One region of the Citrobacter pasteurii genome, then DNA from elsewhere that is predicted to be linked to it. Evidence: predicted binding sites of a transcription regulator. Region 1 holds the regulator's gene; the other holds the start of a gene.
The links. The regulator LexA, encoded in region 1, represses DNA repair genes until DNA is damaged. The targets are predictions, from matches to a motif close to TNCTGTATGTACATACAGNA.

Region 1 (8,634 bases):
GATAACGACCTGGGGACCGAATGGTACACCGTCGGTATTCGTCCGATGTACAAATGGACACCGATCATGAGCACCCTGCTGGAAGTCGGTTACGACAACGTCAAATCTCAGCAGACCAGCGATCGCAACAGCCAATACAAAATCACCCTGGCGCAACAGTGGCAGGCGGGTGACAGCATCTGGTCCCGCCCGGCAATTCGTGTCTTTGCAACCTATGCCAAATGGGATGAAGAGTGGGGCTACGTTAAAAATGGTAACGACGTAACCAAATACGCCGCTGCAACGAACTCTGGTATCAGCACAACCAGCCGTGGCGACAGCGATGAGTGGTCCTTCGGTGCCCAGATGGAAATCTGGTGGTAATTCAGCACTAACCTGACGTAAAGACCGAAAGAGGGGCGCCAGCCCCTCTTGATTACGGTTTAGCGCGCTATTGCCTGGCCACCGCTGAACCCATGCTATCTGAGGTGATAACAATGAAAATGAAGAAAAGTCTCGTTGCCCTTTGTTTATCTGCAGGGTTATTTGCCAGCGCGCCTGGCATCAGCCTGGCCGATGTAAATATTGTTCCGCAGAACACCACCGCGGCTCCAACTATCCCCACTGCTGCGCTACAACAGTTAACCTGGACGCCGGTTGATCAATCCAAAACCCAGGCGACACAGCTAGCGACAGCGGGTCAGCGTCTGGATGTTGCTGGTATTACTGGCCCAGTTGCTGCGTACAGCGTACCCGCAAATATTGGTGAGTTAACCCTGACGCTGACCAGTGAAGTCAACAAACAAACCAGTGTATTTGCGCCAAACGTCTTAATTCTTGACCAAAACATGACGCCATCTGCGTTCTTCCCCAGCAGCTATTTCACCTACCAGGAGCCCGGCGTGATGAGTGCCGATCGTTTGGAAGGGGTAATGCGTCTGACGCCAGCGCTGGGCCAGCAAAAACTTTATGTTCTGGTCTTTACCACAGATAAAGATCTCCAGCAGACCACGACCCTGCTTGACCCGGCAAAAGCCTATGCCAAGGGTGTAGGCAACGCTGTTCCGGATATTCCTGACCCGATCGCCCGTCATACCACCGACGGTCTGCTGAAACTGAAAGTCAAAACCAGCTCCTCCTCCAGCGTGCTGGTCGGGCCGCTGTTTGGCTCATCCGGCCCTGGCCCTGTCACGGTGGGTAATACCGCAGCGCCTGCGGTGGCCTATGCGGCTCCGGCTGCCGCGGTAGCCGCACCGGCACCGCAACCAGTGAAGAAAAGCGAGCCGATGTTAAATGACACGGAAAGTTATTTTAACCAGGGCATTAAGGATGCCGTGGCGAAAGGCGATGTCGATAAAGCGCTGAAGCTGCTTGATGAAGCTGAACGTCTGGGATCCAAATCTGCCCGTTCCACCTTTATCAGCAGTGTAAAAGGCAAGGGGTAACCATCTCCCCACATTGTTGATTTTGCAACAACTGGTGCGTCTCCTGGCGCACCTTTTTTTATCCTTCGATGCTACTTGTTACACTTATGTTGCCCTACCGATCACTTAATCGTGTTTGCTCACCCCGCAAAGCCTTTTCTGCGATACAATGCCTTCAGGTTATGAATCGGAGAGTAAGGCATGCCACACCCCGCGTTAACGCAACTGCGTGCTCTGCGTTATTTTGATGCGATCCCGTCGCTTGACCCCCAATTGCTCGACTGGTTGTTACTGGAAGATTCCATGACCAAACGTTTTGAGCAGCAGGGAAAACAGGTCACCGTAACATTGATACGAGAAGGATTCGTTGGGCAAAATGAGGTCACTGAAGAGTTGACGTTGCTGCCGGCAGAATCCCGCTATTGGTTGCGGGAAATCCTGTTATGCGCGGATGGTGAGCCGTGGCTTGCCGGTCGGACTGTCGTGCCGGAATCCACCTTGTGCGGCCCCGAACTGGCTTTACAAAATTTGGGGAAAACCCCGCTCGGGCGCTATTTGTTTACATCATCGACATTGACCCGCGATTTTATTGAGATTGGCCGCGATGCAGCGTTGTGGGGACGTCGTTCCCGCCTGCGGCTGAGCGGTAAGCCGCTGATGCTTACCGAGCTTTTTTTGCCTGCATCGCCGTTGTACTGAGAGGAAGATAAAGATGGAGTGGAGTCTGACGCAGAATAAGCTGCTGGCGTTTCACCGCTTGATGCGTACGGATAAGCCAATCGGTGCCTTACTACTGCTCTGGCCTACGCTGTGGGCGCTGTGGGTAGCGACCCCCGGCGTACCGCAATTGTGGATACTGGCGGTGTTTGTCGCCGGTGTGTGGCTGATGCGCGCTGCCGGATGCGTGGTGAATGATTATGCCGACAGGAAATTTGACGGACACGTCAAACGGACCGCAAACCGGCCGCTACCGAGCGGTGCAGTCACGGAGAAAGAGGCCCGAACACTGTTTGTTGTGCTGGTGTTGCTCGCCTTCCTGTTGGTTCTGACTCTTAACACGATGACGATTTTGTTGTCCGTTGCCGCGTTAGCACTGGCGTGGGTTTATCCCTTCATGAAACGCTATACGCACCTGCCGCAGGTGGTGCTGGGGGCGGCGTTTGGCTGGTCTATTCCCATGGCGTTTGCCGCCGTGAGTGAGTCTGTACCACTGAGCTGTTGGCTGATGTTCCTCGCCAACATTCTCTGGGCGGTGGCCTATGACACCCAGTATGCGATGGTCGATCGTGATGACGATCTGAAGATTGGCATTAAATCAACCGCCATTCTGTTTGGTCAGAACGACAAGCTGATTATTGGCATTCTGCAGGTTGGTGTGCTGGCGCTGATGGCGATGGTGGGCTGGTTAAACGGGTTGGGGCTGGGCTATTACTGGTCACTGCTGGTGGCGGGCGCGCTGTTTGTGTATCAGCAGAAACTGATTGTCGATCGTGAACGGGATGCCTGCTTTAAAGCGTTTATGAACAATAACTATGTGGGGCTGGTGCTGTTCTTAGGGCTGGCGATGAGCTACTGGCACCTTTGAGTTTGGCTTAGCCTGCACAATAAAAACCGGTCATTTCGACCGGTTTTTTTATGCTTACTCGCCCTGCGTTGCGCTTTCGATGGTCAGACGCACATCGGATGTGACCAGCTCGGCCAGCATCTGATAGATCTTCATCGTTTCTTCCGGTTCGGCATCACCGGTATCGCTGATGTAGCCCTCGTCACGCAGCGTCAGCACCAGGGAGCTGAACACAGCTTTATCGAAGAACTCAGGCGCGTTGATACCGTGCAGCACGGAAAGACGTTGTGCCACGGTGCGGCTCTCTTTCTCCAGGGTACTGCGGTTGATGGATGGGTTCGCACTCAGCAGCCAGAAGGTAATGGCATAGCGCTGTAGCGTTTCACGCGCGCCCGCAGCCAACAACTGCAGCGTGCGAGAATGAACCGGGTTGATATGCAGCTCATCGTTCTGCAGGGTTATCAGACCCTGACGCTGCATTTCGTTGACCAGCTCGTCAATTACCCCGGCAAGCTCATCACGCTCCCAACGCAGGAACAGCTCTGCTTTCAGCATCGGGTACAGCGCTTCAATATGCTGCTGCAATGCGGCGCGTGAAATCCGGCGGTGCTGAGTCACAATCGCGGCCATCAACGAAGGCAGAACCAGCATGTGCGCAATGTTGTTGCGGTAGTAGGTCATCAGTACCGCCTGCTCGCGCGGCAGAATAATGATGTCACCGATCGTGTCTTTCTCAACCTCAAACTTGTTCATCTGCAAGGCGTGGTCGATAAGTTCACTGGCGCTTTGTGTCGGCACTGTCGTATCCGAAGCATACGGCACATTGCGCAACAGGCTCAGGTAGCAATCGAGCTGTTCGGTTAGCTGCTCGCGCGTCAGAGAACGCTGACGGGAAGCCAGTAACGCGGTACAACACAGGTTCATGGCGTTGGCCGCGCCCGCGTTGTTAATGCGTACCATCAGGTCGGCAGCAATGTTATTCACTGTCGGCGTCAGCCAGGCCGGGCGAATAGACTCGATAGGATCGATAGATTCGCGCCACTCCGGCACATGCTGATTCAGGTAGGTCATCAATGGCATAGGTTCGCCAAAGTTAACGTAGCCCTGACCCAGATTACGTAGCTTGCTCAAACCGCGCAGCATTTGCGGCAGGCTCTCTTTCTCTTTGGTCGCGCCACGCAGCTCTTTTGCGTAAGTTCCCACTTCCATCACATGCTCGTAGCCGATGTAGATAGGCACCAGTGTAATGGGACGCGTACCGCCGCGCAGCATCGCCTGGATGGTCATCGACAGCGTGCCGGTTTTCGGGTCAAGCAGACGGCCGGTACGTGAGCGGCCACCTTCGACAAAGTATTCAACCGAGTAACCACGGCTGAACAACTCGCCCAGGTATTCGCGGAATACGGTGGAATAGAGCTTATTGCCTTTAAACGTACGACGAATAAAGAATGCGCCCAGACGGCGGAAAATCGGACCTGCCGGCCAGAAATTCAGGTTGATCCCTGCCGCGATATGCGGTGGAACCAGCCCCTGATGGTACAGAACATACGACAGCAGCATGTAGTCCATATGACTGCGGTGGCACGGCACATAGACGATTTCATGTCCGTCGTGCGCCAGTTGGCGTACACGTTCAGCATTGTGAACATTAATGCCCTGATACAGACGGTTCCAGGTAAAGCCCAGAATACGGTCCGTCAGGCGGATCATCTCATAGGAGAAGTTGGCGGCGATCTCTTCCATCAGCGCAATCGCGTTTTGCTGCGCTTTTTCGTGGGAGATCTTTTTACTGCGGGCTTCATCTTCCACCGCTCTGGCGATCGCTTTTGAGGCCAACAGCTTATTAAACAGATCCTGACGGGCAGGGAGTCGCGGGCCGACTGCGGCCAGGCGCTGGCGAGCAAAGTGCATACGCGCCACGCGTGCCAGTTTTTGGGCGATGGTTTTATCCGTGCCGTGTTCGTCTGCCATGCGACGCAGGGAGACCGAAGGCGAGAAGCGGACAAAACTGTCGCGACCCAGCCAGGACACCGCAAAGAATTTCTGTACACCGTTCAGCATACGCAGCGGCGGATTGACTTCGCCTTTCTCGCGCCCTGGAGCACGGCCAAACATCACCGACACCGGCACCATCTGTACATCCAGATCGGGGTTGCTGCGATGCAGATCGAGATAGTTATGGAACAGCTTGATGGACTCTTCTTTTGGCGTGTAATAGGTGAATACACGCGGGCCGCCGTGTATAAACACGTAGCGCGGCAGCAAAGTCCCATCTATCTCCAGCGGTTCCAGGGGGTCAGGGAGGTCGTGCACCAGACATTGGGCACGCAGCGTCAGCAAGTCTGCTTTTGAGTTGTACGGTAAGACGTACATAATGGGACGAGAGGTATCGAGTCCCAATTCCGGGGCGGGTTCCGCCGGGATAGACTTGCTTTTTACCAGGATGCTTAATGGTAAATTCAGTAATTTGTAGTAAATTCGTGGCCAGCCGGACATAAACGATGTAAAGCCTCTGGTTAATAATGCAAATGCGCTGCAAGGATATCAGAAAGTTTAGTGAATTTCTGTGGTATCCCGTCATACTTCGCGCAGCTTTGCTTATGCCCTGAAACAAACAGGGTAACGATACAATAATACTCACGCTAATTATGTAAAAAGGTTCTTTTGATGGCCAATAATACCACTGGATTTACTCGGATTATCAAAGCAGCAGGCTATTCCTGGCAAGGTTTCCGCGCCGCATGGATCAATGAGGCGGCATTCCGTCAGGAAAGCGTTGCCGTACTGTTGGGGGTAGCCATCGCCTGCTGGCTGGACGTTGACGCGATTACCCGCGTACTGCTGATTGGTTCGGTGATGCTGGTGATGATCGTTGAAATTCTGAATAGCGCCATTGAGGCGGTCGTCGACCGAATAGGTTCGGAGTATCACGAGCTTTCTGGCCGGGCGAAAGATATGGGATCGGCTGCAGTATTGCTTTCTATTTTTGTCGCTCTGATCACCTGGGGCATCCTGTTGTGGTCGCATTTGCGATAAAGGTTCCACAACTTCATAAATCTCCTGTTTTTTGTGCAGTTTGCGGTTCCAAATTCGCCTTTAGCTGTATATACTCACAGCATAACTGTATATACACCCAGGGGGCGGAATGAAAGCGTTAACGGCCAGGCAGCAAGAGGTGTTTGATCTCATTAGAGATCACATCAGCCAGACAGGTATGCCACCGACGCGTGCGGAGATCGCGCAGCGTTTGGGGTTCCGTTCCCCAAACGCGGCTGAAGAACACCTGAAAGCACTGGCGCGTAAAGGTGTACTGGAAATCGTTTCTGGCGCATCGCGTGGTATTCGCCTGCTGCAGGAAGAAGAGGAAGGTTTACCGCTTGTTGGTCGTGTCGCGGCCGGTGAGCCACTTCTGGCACAGCAGCACATCGAAGGCCATTACCAGGTTGACCCATCACTGTTCAAACCGAACGCCGATTTTCTGCTGCGCGTCAGCGGTATGTCGATGAAAGATATCGGGATTATGGATGGCGATTTACTGGCTGTGCATAAAACGCAGGACGTGCGTAACGGCCAGGTTGTTGTTGCCCGTATTGATGATGAAGTCACTGTTAAGCGCCTGAAAAAGCAGGGCAACAAGGTTGAACTTCTGCCGGAAAACAGTGAATTTAAACCTATCGTTGTCGATCTGCGCGAGCAAAACTTCACCATTGAAGGGTTGGCGGTAGGCGTGATTCGTAACGGTGAATGGCTGTAATGATCTGCTGATTTCCTGTAGGCCGGAGAGGGCGTTTACGTCGCTCTCCGGCAAATTGCCCGATGATGCTACCTTATCGGGTCTACAAAAACGCGTTAATTTCTTTTCAGGCTCCTTTCCATGCCTTTCTTTACCTCCTCTGATAAAGCACTTTGGCACCTTGCCTTACCGATGATTTTCTCCAACATCACTGTTCCACTGCTGGGACTGGTGGATACGGCGGTGATTGGTCATCTGGATAGCCCGGTCTACCTTGGTGGCGTTGCCGTTGGCGCAACAGCGACCAGTTTTCTCTTTATGCTGCTGCTTTTTTTGCGTATGAGTACCACTGGTCTGACAGCCCAGGCGTTCGGTGCGAAAAATCCGCAGGCACTGGCGCGCGCGCTGGTTCAGCCGCTGATGCTGGCGCTGGGAGCGGGGCTGCTTATCGCACTGTTTCGCGCACCGGTTATCAGCCTGGCGTTGCATATCGTGGGAGGTAGCGAAGCGGTGCTGGAGCAGGCCCGAAGGTTCCTGGAAATCCGCTGGTTAAGCGCGCCCGCCTCACTGGCCAATCTGGTGTTGCTCGGCTGGTTGCTTGGCGTTCAATATGCGCGTGCGCCGGTTATCCTGCTGATTGTCGGCAATGTGCTTAACATCATGCTCGATTTGTGGCTGGTGATGGGCCTGCATATGAACGTACAGGGCGCGGCGCTGGCGACGGTGATTGCCGAATATGCCACTTTGCTGATCGGTCTGATGATGGTACGTAAGGTCCTGCATATGCGCGGAATTTCGCTGGCAATGCTGAAGCAGGCGTGGCGTGGCAACTTCCGCCGTTTACTGGCGCTTAACCGTGACATCATGCTGCGCTCGCTGTTGTTGCAGCTCTGTTTTGGTGCGATTACGGTGCTGGGGGCGCGTCTCGGGGGCGATATTATTGCAGTCAACGCCGTTCTGATGACTCTGTTGACGTTCACCGCCTATGCGCTGGACGGATTTGCCTATGCCGTGGAAGCCCATTCTGGTCAGGCTTATGGCGCGCGGGATGGCAGTCAACTGCTGGATGTTTGGCGAGCGGCGTGTCGGCAGTCGGGAATTGTGGCGATCCTTTTTTCGCTGGTCTATGCCCTGTTCGGCGAGCAGATTGTGGCGCTGCTGACCTCGCTGTCGCAAATCCAACAGCTGGCCGATCGCTATCTTTTCTGGCAGGTGGTGTTACCGCTGGTGGGCGTTTGGTGTTACCTGCTCGACGGGATGTTTATTGGCGCGACGCGGGCTGCAGAAATGCGCAACAGTATGGCCGTTGCCGCAGTGGGATTCACCTTAACGCTCCTGACGTTGCCGTGGCTCGGAAATCATGGTTTGTGGCTGGCGTTAACCGTTTTTCTCGCGCTGCGCGGGCTATCGCTGGCCTTTATCTGGCGGCGTCACTGGCGTAATGGTACCTGGTTTGCCTGAAAGGAATGGTTAAAAATTCCGAATAGTAAATAAAGCTCAGAATCACTGACTACACTTATTCTCACGTCCAGAGAAAACAGCATGTGTCTGGACATGGCACTCGCGCTATTCACAACCTAACGATGAGGACTTGATGATGAATAAAGACGAAGTCAGCGGTAACTGGAAACAGTTCAAAGGTAAAGTGAAAGAGCAATGGGGCAAACTGACCGATGATGATATGACGGTCATTGAAGGTAAACGCGACCAGCTGGTAGGTAAAGTCCAGGAACGATACGGGTACGCGAAAGATCAGGCGGAGAAAGAAGTTAAAGATTGGGAAAAACGCAACGATTACCGCTGGTAATTAACCCCTCCCTCCTGAGAGTACAAGGACGTACGCTCTTTTATTTACCGCCCGACTTTCTTTTTCACCTGAATTGTATGGTCATGCTGGCATTCGCCAGGATGGCGGCATGATTCAACTTCCACAC
Region 2 (8,634 bases), 1.3 Mb from region 1:
GCAATGGTATATGCGCTGGCTAACCCCGCTGATTGATTTCGTGCCGTTAGACCCAACCAAACCGATGTCGATTAAGCATCTGGTTCGTCTGGTCGAACAGGGGCGCCCGGTGGTTATTTTCCCGGAAGGACGTATTTCTACCACCGGTTCACTGATGAAAATCTACGACGGTGCCGGGTTCGTTGCCGCAAAATCAAAGGCGACGGTGGTGCCTGTGCGTATAGAAGGTGCAGAACTGACCCATTTCAGCCGTCTGAAAGGTTTGGTTAAACAGCGCTTCTTTCCGCAAATCAGACTCCATATTCTACCGCCAACGGTATTGCCGATGCCGGAAGCGCCGCGCGCGCGCGAACGCCGCAAAATCGCCGGTGAAATGTTGCACCAGATTATGATGGAAGCGCGTATGGCGGTACGCCCGCGTGAAACGTTATACGAGTCTCTGCTGGCGGCAAAATATCGGTTTGGCGCAGGCAAAAACTGCATTGAAGATATTAATTTCACTCCGGACAGCTATCGCAAACTGCTGACGAAAACGCTGTTTGTCGCGCGTATTCTGGAAAAATACAGCACCGAGGGTGAAAGAATCGGCCTGATGCTGCCAAATGCGGGAATCAGCGCGGCGGTTATTTTTGGCGCCATTGCGCGTCGACGCATTCCGGCCATGATGAATTACACCGCGGGCGTGAAGGGATTGACCAGCGCCATTACTGCCTCTGAAATCAAAACGATCTTCACTTCCCGGCAGTTTCTCGATAAAGGCAAACTCTGGCATTTACCGGAACAACTTACTCAAGTGCGCTGGGTGTATCTGGAGGACTTGAAGGCCGATGTGACCTTTGGCGATAAGCTGTGGATTTTTTCACATCTGCTGGCTCCACACCTGGCACAGGTGAAGCAGCAGCCGGAAGAGGCTGCGGTGATCCTCTTTACCTCGGGATCAGAAGGCCACCCGAAAGGTGTCGTACACAGCCATAAGAGCATTCTGGCGAACGTCGAGCAGATTAAGACGATTGCCGATTTCACCGCCGATGACCGCTTTATGTCGGCGCTGCCGCTGTTCCACTCTTTTGGCCTGACGGTAGGATTGTTCACGCCATTACTGACCGGTGCTGAAGTGTTTTTGTACCCCAGTCCGCTGCATTACCGCATTGTGCCGGAGCTGGTCTACGACAGGAACTGCACCGTGTTGTTTGGTACGTCAACGTTCCTCGGCAACTACGCGCGGTTTGCTCATCCGTACGATTTCCACCGTCTGCGCTATGTGGTAGCGGGAGCGGAAAAACTGCAGGACAGCACGAAACAGTTGTGGCAGGAGAAATTTGGCCTGCGCGTCCTTGAAGGCTATGGCGTGACGGAATGTGCGCCGGTGGTGTCTATCAACGTACCGATGGCGGCGAAATCGGGAACGGTAGGGCGCATTCTGCCTGGTATGGATGCCCGACTGTTGGCGGTGCCTGGTATTGAAGATGGCGGGCGTTTACAGTTGAAAGGCCCTAATATTATGAGCGGCTATCTGCGCGTCGAAAAACCTGGTGTACTGGAAGTCCCAACCGCAGAAAATGCGCAGGGTCAGATAGAACACGGCTGGTACGACACCGGTGATGTTGTACGCTTTGATGAAAATGGCTTTGTACAGATTCAGGGACGTGCCAAGCGCTTTGCCAAAATTGCCGGTGAGATGGTGTCACTGGAGATGGTTGAACAGCTGGCGCTGGCGGTATCTGCTGAAAAAATGCATGCCACGGCTATCAAGAGCGATGCCAATAAAGGGGAAGCGCTGGTGCTGTTTACTACCGACGGCGAGCTGACCCGTGAAAAATTACTCCAGTATGCGCGCATCCACGGCATTCCAGAGCTTGCCGTACCGCGTGATATCCGCCACCTGAAACAACTCCCTCTGCTCGGCAGCGGTAAGCCAGATTTTGTGACACTGAAAAACTGGGTCGATGAACCGGAAAAACAACATGCGTGAGTCAGTACACACTAGCACTTCAATCTGGTCAAAAGGGATGATGTCCGTTATCGCCGCGCAGTTTTTGTCAGCGTTTGGCGATAACGCGTTGTTGTTTGCTACCCTGGCTTTGCTCAAGGCGCAGTTCTACCCGGACTGGAGCCAGCCAATCCTGCAAATGGTGTTTGTGGGTGCTTACATTCTATTTGCTCCTTTTGTCGGGCAGGTCGCGGATAGCTTTGCGAAAGGCAGAGTGATGATGTTCGCCAACGGTCTCAAGCTACTGGGGGCGGCGAGTATCTGTTTTGGCGTTAACCCATTTCTGGGGTATACGCTGGTGGGTATTGGTGCAGCGGCTTATTCTCCGGCCAAGTATGGCATCCTGGGTGAGTTGACGACCGGCGATAAACTGGTGAAAGCGAATGGCCTGATGGAGGCGTCAACCATTGCCGCTATCTTGTTGGGTTCTGTTGCTGGTGGTGTGCTGGCCGACTGGCATGTCATTGCTGCGCTTTCCGCCTGCGCCCTGGCTTATGCTGGTGCCGTGGTGGCTAACCTGTATATCCCGAAACTGGCTGCGGCTCGCCCCGGTCAGTCGTGGCATCTGGGCAAAATGACGCGCAGTTTTTTCTGTGCCGCCTCCTCACTGTGGCGCAACGGTGAAACGCGTTTCTCATTGGTCGGAACCAGCCTTTTCTGGGGCGCGGGTGTTACGCTGCGTTTTCTGCTGGTGCTGTGGGTTCCGGTGGCGCTCGGCATCACCGATAACGCCACGCCGACCTACCTTAATGCCATGGTCGCGATCGGGATTGTTGTCGGCGCGGGGGCGGCTGCGAAACTGGTGACGCTGGAAACCGTGTCGCGCTGTATGCCTGCGGGGATACTGATCGGCATCGTGGTGCTGATTTTCTCTCTTCAACATTCGCTGCTTCCGGCCTACGTGTTGCTGCTGCTTATCGGCGTGTGTGGTGGGTTCTTTGTTGTGCCGCTAAATGCGTTACTGCAGGAGCGGGGCAAGAAAAGCGTCGGCGCGGGCAATGCGATTGCGGTGCAAAACCTGGCCGAAAACAGTGCGATGTTGCTGATGCTGGGTATTTACTCACTGGCGGTGCTGGTGGGGATCCCGGCGGTCGCAATTGGTATTGGGTTTGGGGCGCTGTTTGCGCTGGCGATTGCGGCGCTGTGGATTTGGCAGCGCCGCCGGTAACATTGCCGGATGGCGACGCAAGCGTCTTATCCGGCCTACAGGACGAACAATTTGTAGGCCTGATAAACGCTGCGTCATCAGGCACTAAAAATTATGGTGCAGGATAGGTATACACCTGATGCACCGCTTCAATCTCTGCAAGTACTTCTTCACTCAACTCCAGATACAGGCTTTCAACGTTGGTTTTTAGCTGCTCCATCGTCGTGGCGCCCAGCAGGGTGCTGGCGACAAACGGCTGACGACGCACGAATGCCAGCGCCATCTGCGCAGGATCGAGGTTATGGCGTTTGGCGATATCCACATAGGCTGCGACGGCTTTTTGCGTTTGCTCGCCGCTGTAGCGCGTGAAGCGGCTAAACAACGTATTGCGTGCGCCGGCAGGTTTCGCACCGTTCAGGTATTTACCGGTTAAGGTGCCAAAACCAAGGCACGAGTAGGCCAGTAGCTCAACGCCTTCATACTGGCTCACTTCGGCCAGTCCAACTTCAAAGCTGCGGTTTAGCAGGCTGTACGGGTTCTGGATGGTGGCGATACGCGGCAGGTCATGTTTGTCTGCCAGGTGCAGGTAACGCATTACACCAAACGCCGTTTCGTTGGAAACACCGATGTAACGAATCTTACCTGCACGCTGAAACTCTGCCAGCGCGTCCAGCGTATCCAGCAGGGAAACGACCGGCGCGGAATCCGCCCAGCTATATCCCAGCTTACCAAAGCAGTTTGTCGGACGCTGCGGCCAGTGGACCTGATAGAGATCGAGATAATCGGTCTGCAGTCTTTTCAGACTGTCGTGCAGTGCTTCACGGATGTTTTTACGATCCAGCGCCTGATTCGGTCGAATACCGCTGTCATTGTTACGCGCCGGGCCGCTAACTTTAGAGGCAACGATCAGTTTTTCGCGGCTGCCGTGTTTGGCGAGCCAGTTGCCCACGTAAGTTTCGGTGAGTCCCTGGGTTTCTGGACGCGGCGGTACCGGATACATCTCGGCAACGTCGATTAAATTTATGCCTTGTGCAACGGCATAGTCGAGCTGTGCATGTGCGTCGGCTTCGCTGTTTTGTTCACCAAACGTCATTGTGCCCAGCCCCAGTGTACTGACTTCCAGCGAGCTGTGGGGTATACGGTGATATTGCATAGCCGTTTCCTTTTTATAATCACGACATAAGGATTATAAAAATGGCTGAGGGAAGGGAAAAAGGGAAGCAAAATTGTTAAGGCCAGCAGCGTGGCTGACCTTAACCATCAACGCTCAATGATTTGAGAGACTTCGTCGCGGTTAATTTGCATCGCATTGCCTTGCTGATCGTGGTAACTCACCAGACCGGTATCATCGTCAATTTCTGGTTTACCATCGGTCAGGATCATTCGCCCATCTTTTGTTGCCATCACATAATCGCTGCTGCATCCGGAAACGGCAAAAGCCAGCCCGACGGCGGAAATTAAAACTGCCCATTTTTTCATCTGCTTATCCTCAATGGCCTGCGTCTGACACTAGTTTAGTAATAACGCGAAGTTGTGCAGGGCGAAAGCAGTAAAATCTTAATCTGTGAGAGAAGGAAGGTGCGCGGGGAGTATTCGCTCCCCATGCGGGGAGCGAGAGTGTCAGTCAGAGCGGATTTTTTTTATTGCGCCACAGGTTCAGGGTCTCTACAGCGATAGAGAAGAACATAGCGAAGTAAATGTATCCTTTCGGCACATGGACATCGAAGCTTTCCAGGATTAGCGTGAAGCCAACCAGTATCAGGAAAGAGAGCGCCAGCATTTTTACCGAAGGGTGACGATCAACAAACTCACCGATTGGGCGGGCTGCAAACATCATTACGCCCACGGCAATCACGACGGCTGCCATCATAATAAACAGATGATCGGACAAGCCTACTGCGGTGATTACAGAGTCCAGACTGAAGATAATATCCAACAGCATGATCTGCACAATCGCGCCCAGGAAAGAAGAGACGCGGGTTTTCAGCCCTTCCTCTTCACCCTCAATGGACTCGTGGATCTCTTTACTCGCTTTCCAGATCAGGAACAATCCGCCGAGCAGAAGGATCAGATCGCGCGCTGAAATCGCCTCGCCAAACAGTTCGAATAACGGGTTCGTGAGCCGCGTTACCCATGCGATGGATGCCAGCAGCGCCAGACGCATCACCATCGCTGCCGCCAGCCCGATTCGTCGGGCATGATTGCGTTGTGCTGTTGGGAGTTTTGCTACAACCAGAGAAAGGAAAATAATATTGTCGATCCCGAGAACGATCTCCAGCAGCGTCAGCGTACCGAGCGCCAGCCAGGCGTTAGGATCGGTTATCCATGCAAATAACATCGAACAAAGTCCTGCCAAAAAAAAGAAGCGGTAATTATAGGCGCGTAACGCGACGGGCGAAAGGTCAGGGTGTGTTATTGAGCCTGGAATAGAAAATGCCGTTCCAGCAATGCGCGGGTGAAGTTCTTTTTCAGGTAAAAACCGCGGGGCAGGGTGAGGATGGGTTCGCCATGAGCGCCAATGGCCTCGGTAAGCGCCCGGGCGTTGGCGGCTTTTGGGCGTAGTTGTAAAACTTCACCATGACGGGCGGTGATACGTTCGACGTGGCCTAACACTATCATGTCCATCAACTCTTCCCAGTCCAGACGTAACTGTCGATCTTCCTCTTCATTCGGACTCCACAGTAGTGGAGAGCCAACGCGCCGTTCAGCCACAGGGATGCTGCGTTCACCTTCTACGGGTATCCACAACACGCGTTTAAGCTTGTGTCGAACATGGCTGGTTTCCCAGGTCACGCCAGTATTGCCGGTTAACGGTGCTACGCAGACAAAGGTCGTTTCCAACGGTTTGCCAAGGCTATCTACAGGGATCGTTTTTAACTCCACGCCCAGCGCGGCAAAATCCTGCTCCGGTTTACTGCCCGCACTGGCCCCAAGCCAAATTTCCAGCAGCACGCCAATCCAACCTTTGTCCCGCTTCAGATCCTTTGGCGTGGCGAGTCCTGCCATCGCCGCCAGTTCTCCCAGCGTGTAGCCCGAAAGTTGCCGTGCCTGGTGCAGCAACTGGGCTTCGGATTCTGGAGGAGAAAGCAATGGATGGAGTTCTGGCATCAGGGTTACCCTTGGGTTAAAAAACGAGCAATGATTTTACACCGTGTGGACAGAGTTTATCTTTTTCCACATATTTTATCCAATTGCATGATTTATAGTGGTTTTTATATTTTGATGTAGAGGGTTGCGCAACAGAAAGCCGGGTTTTCCAATTCTGGTCACTGACAATGAACAGGATCTTACACCATGTTATCCACAGAAAGATGGGATAACTGTGAAAAACCCCCACTACTGTTTCAATTTACAGCCTTGACGTGCGACGAAAATCGAATTTTCACACAAATTGTGCCTAACTTATTGGCATAATCTGTGGATAAAACCAACGCTGGTCGATCTTTCATCAGCTCGAAGATCGTATGCGTGATGTGCATCACACTTCTGCAGGTTTAGCTACAGTTATTACTTTTAACTTAATGAATATATAAGACTATTTTTGGATTGTGACGGATGTCTTATTCAGACTGTTCCGGGTTTTCCCATAGTAATTCCGTACTTCTTCACAACTATATCCACAGAAAAGGTGAATAAAATCGCCTATGTAGCGTATCTTCTGTTTATAACTCGGCCCTTTGCTGTGAGTTATTCAATTGTTATTAGAATATCGCGCTCTTAACAGAGTGGTTTACCGCCCCTCTGGAGTGTGAAACAATCGTTTGTATATAAGGTTTATGTTGAGGTAGTCCGGTGATTGATGACGATGGCTACCGCCCGAATGTAGGGATAGTAATTTGTAACCGCCAGGGGCAGGTCATGTGGGCCCGGCGATTTGGTCAGCACTCCTGGCAATTCCCGCAAGGCGGGATAAATGCAGGAGAGACAGCAGAGCAGGCGATGTACCGGGAACTCTTTGAAGAAGTAGGTCTGAGCCGTAAAGATGTGCGGATCCTTGCTTCTACTCGTAACTGGTTGCGTTACAAGTTACCGAAACGTTTGGTGCGTTGGGACACAAAGCCGGTTTGTATCGGCCAGAAACAAAAATGGTTTCTTCTGCAGTTGGTCAGCAGCGATGCTGAAATCAATATGCAAACCAGCAGTACACCTGAGTTCGACGGCTGGCGCTGGGTGAGTTACTGGTATCCGGTTCGACAGGTGGTGTCATTTAAACGCGATGTCTATCGCAGGGTGATGAAAGAATTCGCAAGTGTTGTGATGGCGCTTCAGGAGAGCACTCCTAAGCCGCAAAGCGCACCTGCGTACAGACGTAAAAGAGGTTAAGCTACGCAAATTATGCTCACCCGCCTGCGCGAAATAGTCGAAAAGGTGGCCAGTGCTCCACGTCTCAATGAGGCGTTGAATATTCTGGTTACTGACATCTGTCTTGCGATGGATACAGAGGTCTGCTCGGTCTACCTGGCCGATCACGACCGACGCTGTTATTACCTCATGGCGACCCGAGGACTGAAAAAACCACGCGGTCGCACTGTTGCACTGGCGTTTGATGAAGGGATCGTTGGCCTGGTTGGCAGGCTGGCGGAACCTATCAACCTTGCCGATGCGCAAAAACACCCCAGCTTTAAATATATTCCTTCGGTGAAAGAAGAACGCTTTCGTGCGTTCTTAGGCGTACCGATCATCCAGCGACGCCAGTTATTAGGCGTCCTGGTGGTACAGCAACGTGAGTTGCGCCAGTACGACGAAAGCGAAGAATCATTTCTGGTCACGCTTGCCACACAAATGGCCGCTATTCTGTCTCAGTCGCAGTTAACCGCGCTATTTGGGCAATACCGGCAAACGCGTATCCGCGCATTGCCTGCAGCACCCGGTGTGGCGATCGCGGAAGGCTGGCAGGATGCCACGCTGCCGCTGATGGAGCAGGTGTATCAGGCTTCAACGTTGGATCCGGTGCTTGAGCGTGAACGTCTGACTGGCGCACTGGAAGAAGCCGCGAATGAATTTCGCCGCTATAGTAAGCGTTTTGCTGCCGGGGCACAGAAAGAGACAGCGGCAATTTTTGATCTCTATTCGCACCTGCTCTCCGATACCCGTTTGCGCCGCGAGTTATTTGCGGAAGTGGATAATGGTTCGGTGGCCGAGTGGGCCGTTAAAACGATTATCGAAAAGTTTGCCGAACAGTTCGCCGCGCTGAGCGATAACTATCTCAAAGAGCGAGCCGGGGATTTGCGCGCGCTGGGCCAGCGTCTGCTGTTCCATCTTGATGACGCGATCCAGGGACCGAACGCCTGGCCGGAACGTTTCGTTCTGGTGGCGGATGAGCTGTCTGCCACTACGCTGGCGGAACTTCCCCAGGACCGGTTGGTAGGGGTTGTCGTCAGGGATGGTGCCGCCAACTCTCACGCGGCGATTATGGTCCGTGCGCTGGGGATCCCGACCGTAATGGGGGCTGATATCCAGCCGTCTGTGTTGCACCGCCGCACGTTGGTGGTGGATG

Region 2: a site for LexA is predicted at 6,475-6,494, ahead of mutH (DNA mismatch repair endonuclease MutH). Genes of this name have one in related genera too.

Annotation. Positions count from the first base shown of each region.
Region 1 is NZ_CP077262.1:4,846,316-4,854,949, reverse strand. It holds gene I6L54_RS23385 (maltoporin) at 1-363, shown strand, start outside; gene malM (maltose operon protein MalM) at 477-1,424, shown strand; gene ubiC (chorismate lyase) at 1,605-2,102, shown strand; gene ubiA (4-hydroxybenzoate octaprenyltransferase) at 2,116-2,988, shown strand; gene plsB (glycerol-3-phosphate 1-O-acyltransferase PlsB) at 3,043-5,463, opposite strand; gene I6L54_RS23360 (diacylglycerol kinase) at 5,635-6,003, shown strand; gene lexA (transcriptional repressor LexA) at 6,113-6,721, shown strand; gene dinF (MATE family efflux transporter DinF) at 6,842-8,161, shown strand; gene I6L54_RS23345 (CsbD family protein) at 8,298-8,507, shown strand; gene zur (zinc uptake transcriptional repressor Zur) at 8,552-8,634, opposite strand, start outside.
Region 2 is NZ_CP077262.1:1,266,051-1,274,684, forward strand. It holds gene aas (bifunctional acyl-ACP--phospholipid O-acyltransferase/long-chain-fatty-acid--ACP ligase) at 1-1,972, shown strand, start outside; gene lplT (lysophospholipid transporter LplT) at 1,965-3,158, shown strand; gene I6L54_RS06215 (NADP(H)-dependent aldo-keto reductase) at 3,250-4,290, opposite strand; gene ygdR (lipoprotein YgdR) at 4,398-4,616, opposite strand; gene I6L54_RS06225 (TerC family protein) at 4,762-5,475, opposite strand; gene mutH (DNA mismatch repair endonuclease MutH) at 5,550-6,245, opposite strand; gene rppH (RNA pyrophosphohydrolase) at 6,930-7,460, shown strand; gene ptsP (phosphoenolpyruvate--protein phosphotransferase) at 7,473-8,634, shown strand, end outside.